DNA from 2 places in the Anaeromyxobacter paludicola genome. Region 1 is predicted to be linked to the other one. Evidence: riboswitches for the same ligand, from Rfam matches in the RefSeq annotation. Region 1 holds a riboswitch; the other holds the start of a gene.
The links. A riboswitch is a leader RNA that binds a small molecule or an ion and turns the genes downstream of it on or off. The one in region 1 is predicted to bind cobalamin.
Positions count from the first base shown of each region.

Region 2: it holds a riboswitch for cobalamin, as region 1 does, so the genes downstream of both, AMPC_RS18230 (TonB-dependent receptor) here and AMPC_RS11390 (ribonucleoside triphosphate reductase) in region 1, are expected to answer to the same signal.

Region 1 is NZ_AP025592.1:2,491,642-2,495,010, forward strand. Features, by position in the region: gene AMPC_RS11385 (hypothetical protein) at 199-630, opposite strand; cobalamin riboswitch at 807-1,014, shown strand; gene AMPC_RS11390 (ribonucleoside triphosphate reductase) at 1,137-3,245, shown strand; gene AMPC_RS11395 (anaerobic ribonucleoside-triphosphate reductase activating protein) at 3,242-3,369, shown strand, end outside.
Region 2 is NZ_AP025592.1:4,093,696-4,097,064, forward strand. Features, by position in the region: gene AMPC_RS18230 (TonB-dependent receptor) at 1-1,461, opposite strand, end outside; cobalamin riboswitch at 1,531-1,705, opposite strand; gene AMPC_RS18235 (ComEA family DNA-binding protein) at 1,731-2,117, opposite strand; gene AMPC_RS18240 (hypothetical protein) at 2,114-2,362, opposite strand; gene AMPC_RS18245 (aminoacyl-tRNA deacylase) at 2,552-3,019, opposite strand; gene AMPC_RS18250 (trypsin-like peptidase domain-containing protein) at 3,157-3,369, opposite strand, start outside.

The DNA of each region.
Region 1 (3,369 bases):
CGAACCGACTCGCATGAACCCCCCTGTTCACTTTATGTGATACAGCGCCCTACACTCCCTTCCACCCGGGCCGGGAAGTCAAGCGCCGCGTGAGCCTCACGCCTCCAGGCGCCCGGAGGCGGTACGGGCGAGCCTCGCCGCGGTGGAGCCGCAGGGTGCGGACGGTGAGCGCGTCGAGCAGGGCCCGGCGCCGGCGCGTCACTGCGCCGCGCCGTAGTTGACCGTGCCGTTGTTGTGGGTGGCGCTGCTGAGCGGATACCCGAGCACGCAAGTGGAACCGGAGAGCGTGGCCGTCATCCCGACGGAGGGCGTCCCGGTCCCGTTGTTCACCGGCCCGTGGCAGTTGGCGCACGCGAAGTTGGTCTGCTGGTGCGGCCCGGGCGGCGGGTTGCCGTGGCAGGAGGAGCAGGTGGGGACCGCCGTGGCGAGGGTGCAGCCGGTCGGAGTGGGCGTGGGTGTCGGCGTGGGCGTCGGAGTCGGCGTCGGCGTCGGCGTCGGTGTCGGCGTCGGCGTCGGCGTCGGCGTCGGCGTCGCGGTCGAGGACGGCGCCGGCGGGTTCGACTCGGAGCCGCATCCCGCCATCCCAAAGAGGAGCAACCCCGCCGCCGCGACTCCGAGCTTCCGACGCATGCCGACCTCCCGACGAGTTTCCGATTCGCACCCCCGGGCGCCTCGGTGACGAGCCACAGATTGCCGGGGGCCCTCGCAAGCGGCAAGCCCCCGGGGGCTCGCTTTCGCTCCTCCCGCCTGGCTGGCAGCGAGCTCGACGCCACTACATATCGATTGACCTCTCGCGCAGACCACAATATGTTGCGCTTCGCGCTGGTGCTCGGGGGTTCCACCCTCGAGCGAATAGGGAACCCGGTTCGACTCCGGGGCTGCCCCGCAGCGGTAAGCGAGAACGACCTCCGCCACACGCACTGGCCGGTTCGGCTGGGAAGCGGCGGACAGTAGGGTCCGGGACGTCCCGGAGCGCTCGCGAGCCCGAAGACCTGCCAGCGCCCGCCGCCGGAGCTCCGGCGGCGGAACGACCACCTGCCCCGTGGGAGGGCGGAGGTCCCTCGCGCGGCGGCCCCAGGGGTCACGTGCGCCCGGGGCCCTCCGCGCCTCCCTCGAGGCCGCCGCGAGGAGGCACCGTGTTCGACACCATCGAGAAGCGCGACGGACGGATCGTCCCGTTCGACGCGAGCCGCATCCTGAAGGCCATCACCCAGGCGGGCGCCGCCACCGGCGAGCTCGGGCCCGATGAAGCGCGGCGGCTCTGCCAGCGCGTCCTCGCCATCGCCGACGCGACCCTCGACGGCCGCCCCACCGTGGAGCGGATCCAGGACCTCGTGGAGGACGTCCTCCTCGCGAGCCCTCACCGGCGCACCGCTCGCGCCTACACCGTCTACCGCGAGCAGCACCGCGCGCTGCGCGAGGTGTCGGACGCGGCCAGCGTGGCCCTGGTGGACGCCTACCTCGACCGCGCCGACTGGCAGGTGGCCGAGAACGCCAACATGGCCTTCAGCCTCCAGGGGCTCAACAACTACGTGGCGAGCCACGTCAGCTCCACCTACTGGCTCGAGCGACTCTACCCGCCGGAGGTGCGGGACGCCCACCGCTCGGGCGACCTGCACCTCCACGACCTCAACCTGCTCGCCGTCTACTGCGTGGGCTGGGACCTCGGCGACCTGCTCACCGAGGGGTTCCGCGGCGCGGCCGGCAAGGCGGAGAGCGCCCCGGCGCGCCACTTCCGCACCGCCCTCGGGCAGATCGCCAACTTCTTCTACACGCTGCAGGGCGAGGCGGCGGGGGCCCAGGCCTTCTCGAGCCTCGACACCTACCTCGCGCCCTTCATCCGGCGCGACGGGCTCGGCGAGGAGGAGGTGCGCCAGGCGCTGCAGGAGTTCGTCTTCAACCTCAACGTGCCGACGCGGGTCGGCTTCCAGACGCCGTTCACCAACGTCACCCTCGACCTCGAGTGCCCGGCGCGGCTCCGGGACGAGGCGGTGATCATCGGCGGGGAGCGGCAGGAGGCGACCTACGGCGACTTCCAGCCGGAGATGGACCTCTTCAACCGCGCCTTCCTCGACGTGATGGCGGGCGGCGACGCCAAGGGGCGCGTCTTCACCTTCCCCATCCCGACCTACAACATCACGCCCGGCTTCGACTACGACGACCCCCGGCTCGACCGGCTCTGGGAGGTCACCGCCCGCTACGGCCTCCCCTACTTCGCCAACTTCGTGAACTCCGACCTCTCGCCGGAGGACGCGCGGAGCATGTGCTGCCGGCTGCGCCTCGACACCCGCGGCCTGGAGCGGCGCGGCGGCGGGCTCTTCGGCGCGAGCCCGCTCACCGGCTCCATCGGCGTGGTCACGGTCAACCTGCCGCGCCTCGGCCACCTGGCGCGCGACGAGGCCGACTTCCTCGCCCGGCTCGACCGGGTGATGGACCTCGCCCGCGACAGCCTGGTGCTGAAGCGCAAGGTGCTGGAGCGGTACACGGAGCAGGGGCTCTACCCCTACGTCCGCCACTACCTGCGCCACATCCGCGAGCGCAGCGGCTGCTACTGGCGGAACCACTTCTCCACCATCGGGCTGGTCGGGCTGGCGGAGGCGGTCGAGAACCTCCTCGGCGAGCGCTTCGCGAGCGCGCCGGGCCGCGCCTTCGGCCTCAGGGTCCTCGACCACATGCGCGCCCGGCTCGAGGCGTACCAGGCCGAGACCGGCACCCCGTTCAACCTCGAGGCGACGCCGGCGGAGGGCACGAGCTACCGGCTGGCGCGGCTCGACAAGGCGCGCCACCCCGCCATTCGCTGCGCCAACGAGGACGCGGCCGCCGCCGGCGCGGCCCCGTACTACACCAACTCGTCGCAGCTCCCGGTGGACGCGAGCGACGACGTCTTCGCGGTCCTCGATCACCAGGACGAGTTCCAGGCGCGCTACACCGGCGGCACCGTCCAGCACGTCTTCGTGGGGGAGGCGATCGACGACCCCGCGACGGTGAAGCGGTTCGTCCGGACGGTCTGCCAGCGCTACCGGCTGCCGTACTTCACCGTCACCCCGACCTTCTCGGTCTGCGGCGAGCACGGCTACGTCGCCGGCGAGCACCCCACCTGCCCGCGCTGCGGGGCGCAGGCGGAGGTCTACTCGCGGATCGTCGGCTACCTGCGGCCGGTGCAGCAGTGGAACCCGGGCAAGCAGGCCGAGTTCGGGCGCCGCCGCTCGCTCCGCCCGTCCGACGCGCCGGCGGTGTCCCCGTGAACCTCGCCGCGCTCCGGCCCTGCTCGTTCGTGGACTGGCCGGGCCGGATCGCGGCGGTGGCGTTCACGCAGGGCTGCAACCTCGCCTGCCGGTACTGCCACAACCCCGGCCTCGTGCCGCTCCG
Region 2 (3,369 bases), 1.6 Mb from region 1:
CGCGCCGAACGCCCCGAGGCTGGCGAGCCCGAGCCGGCCGTCGGCCACCAGGGCGGCGTCGGCGGTGAAGCTCGTCTCGGAGGCGAGGCCCGGGTTCGGCTGCAGGATGCCCTGCTGCAGGAAGAGCTCGGCGAAGCTCGGCGCGCGGAAGGTGCGGCCGGCGCTGGCGCGGACCGAGAGCGGCCCCGCGATCGCGAGGCTCGCCCCGAGCTTGCCCGAGAGCCCGCGGTACTGCCCCTGCGCCTCGGCGCGGCCGGCGGCGGTGAGCCGCAGCCGGCCGTCGGCGACGGCCGCCTCGTGCGAGAGCGCGACGGCGGCCCGCGGCCTGGCGCGCGCGTCGCCCTCGCCGTCGGACGAGAGCCGCTCGACCCCGGCGCGGAGCTCGGCGTCGGTGACCCGCGCGCCGCGGGTGAGGGTGGCGCCGAGCCAGGCCTCCCCGTCGAGGTCCCGCTGCCGGAACGGGTCGGGGCGGGTCATGGCGGCGAGGGTGTCGGTGCGGTCGAGCCGGCCGGAGAGGCCGGAGGAGAGGACGAGCCCGTCGCCGAGCTCGCGCGCGTGGCGCACCAGCAGCGCGGCGCGCAGGTCGTGCTCCCAGTCGCGCGGCGTGAGCTGGTAGGGGAAGCCGGGGAGGTCCCGCTCCCCGCCGGAGAGCTGCGCCAGCCAGTCGAAGCGGCCGCCCGCCGCGTCGAGCCAGCCCTTCGCGAGCGCGCCGCCGCTCGCCACGTCGTCGTGGGTGCGCGTCCGCTCGATCCGGGCGCTGCCCGGGACCGTGGGCCGCTCGGCGAAGAGCCAGGTGAAGTCGCCCTTCGAGCCCTGGGCGGTGGCGGCGACGAGCGCGCCCCAGCCCTCGCCGCCGAGCGCGACGTCGGCCGAGGCCGCGCCGGTGGAGAACGAGCCCCAGGAGAGCTCGGAGGACCAGCTGCCGGCGGCCGCCGGGCGGGTGACGAGGTTCACGACGCCGCCGAGCGCGCCGGCGCCGTAGCGGGCCCCCTCGGCCCCGCGCACCACCTCCACGCGCGAGAGCCACTGGCGCGGCACGGTGGAGAGGTCGAAGCCGCCGCCGGCCGCGCCCGAGAGCGGGAGCCCGTCGAGGAGCACCTTCACGCCGTCCGAGTTCGAGCCGCGGATCGAGACGGTGGAGAGGTGACCCAGCCCGCCGTACTCGTTCACCGCGACGCCGGGCGCGGTCGAGACCAGCTCGGCCACCTCCTTCGCCTCGCCGGCGAAGCGGCGCGCCTCCACGACCGAGGCGGCCGCGGTCGGATCCGCGGCGACCTCGGCGCGGGGGACGCGGACCACCACCTCGTCGAGGGTGACGGGCGGCGGCTCCTCGGCGGCGGGCGCCGGCGCGCCCTCGCCGGCCGCGGCCGGGACGGGCGCGAGCGCGAGGGCGCCGGTCGCCGCGAGGGCGAGCGCGAACAGGCGGGCTTCGCCCCCGAGGGCGTGACGGTCGAGCGCCAAGTCTTCGCGTCTCCTTCGGACGCGGACCCGTTGATGCGCCGCGAACCATTCGCGGCGCTGCTCGGAGGGAGGTCTCCTGGCTCCCGGGGTGCGGCGACGACGCCGCGGCGTCTGCGGCCTTCCCTCCGGCGCGACGGCCGGAAGTGGCTACTGCGTGCAGACGCTTGACCCCGGCTACAGTGGCGGGACCGCGCCGGACTTGGACCGGCTTCCCTGTTCCTCCGAGCGGGTGAAGCGGCTCGGTGCGTAACCTTTCGCGTCGCCGCCTGTCAAGGACGCCGGTCCGCGGCGCCGCGCGGCGACCTCGGCGGAAGGTGCGCGCCCGGCCCCTTCGCGTGCGCCACCTTGGGGCCGGCGGCGCGGCTCGCGGGCGGCTCCGCGGCCGACAGGTGGGCGCGGACCTTGGCGAACCAGCCCGGGCTCACCCCCTTCACGCGCGTGACCTGCTCGGCGGCCTGGAAGGGGTGCTGCTGCCGGTAGGCCACGATGGCCTCGGCCTTCTTCCGCCCGACGCCCGGCAGCCGCATGAGCTGGGCGGCGCTGGCCCGGTTGAGGTCGATCCGCTCGCCCGGCGCGAGCGGCTTCTTGGCGGCGAGGGCCGGGGCGGCCGGGAGGAGCAGGGCGGCCGCGAGCGCCGCGGTGGCGAGCCGGCTCACGGCGCGAGCTCCGAGAGGCCCGCCTCGGCGCGGGTGGGGCGCGGGCCGTCGAACGGGCGCGCCTCCCGCACCTGCAGCTTCTGGTGCGGGCCGAGCGGGAAGGCGTCGAGGTAGAGCGAGATGGAGCCGTCCTGGTTGGTGAAGGCGCTGCCGATCTTCATCCAGTAGGCGGCGCGGTTCGGGTCCTTGCGGTCGATGATGGCGAACACCGACAGCTGCTTCTTGTGGGTCGTGGGGTCGTTCACAGGCGCTCCCTTGCGAAGGCGCGCGCGGGAGTGCGCGCGCCGCGCACCGGGCATCGCAAGGCGCGTGCCCTCGCCGAGCGCTCGCCGGAGCGCGCCTGCGCTCACCGGGAGCGGACCGCGCGGCGGACGCGGGGACGGCGCGCGGACCGGGGAGGGCGGTCCTGGGGCGGCGCGAGCCGTGGTGACGGATCAGTGGAGCCGCGCGCCGAGCCGCTCCACCGGCCGGGCGCCCTCGCAGCGCATCCACTCGGCGGTGTCGAGCTCCACGGCGTCCTCGTGCGTGCCGGCCCGCATGAGCAGGGTCCGCTCCCGCGCCAGGTCGGCGTCCACGTAGATGGGAAGGCCGAACATCCCCAGCGCCGGCTCGGCGCCCGCCTCGCAGGGCTGGAACAGCTCGGCGAACTCGTCCTCGGTGGCGAGCCGCGCCGGCGCGCCGGTGGCCTGCTCGAGCGCGCCGAGGTCGAGCCGCTCGGCGGCCGAGACGACGCACAGGGCGAGCTTCCCGTCGAGCCGCACCACGACCGGCTTCGCCACTCTGCGGCCGCTGATGTGCTCCGCCGCCGCGAGCCGCTGGGCGGTGACGGCGCGGAAGTGGAATCTCGGCTCGCTTCCGGCGTGGTGCTCGTGCAGGTGCGCCTCGATGCTCCTCGGGATCATGGCGGCCTCCTCCGGGAGGGCGCGCGGCCCTCCGGTGAACGATCCTGCGCCCCGCTCGCCGGACCGCGCCAGCCCCCGCCCCGCAGGGGAACCGGGCCCGGCGGGGCGGCCCGCGGCCGCTCGCCCGCTCCACCCGCTCAGGCCGCCTCCCGGAGCGGCGGCCTCGGGTGGACCGCGACGGCGAGCCGCTCCGCCCCCCGCAGCGCCGCGAGCGGCACCTCGCCGGTCCGCCCCTCGCCCCCCGCGAGCACCATGGCGCGGGCGAGGTCGTCGAGCGTGAAGAGCGGCGCGCCGGCGGCGGCCAGGAGGAGGTCCCCCTCGCGCAGCCCGGCCCGCTCCGCCGGCGAGCC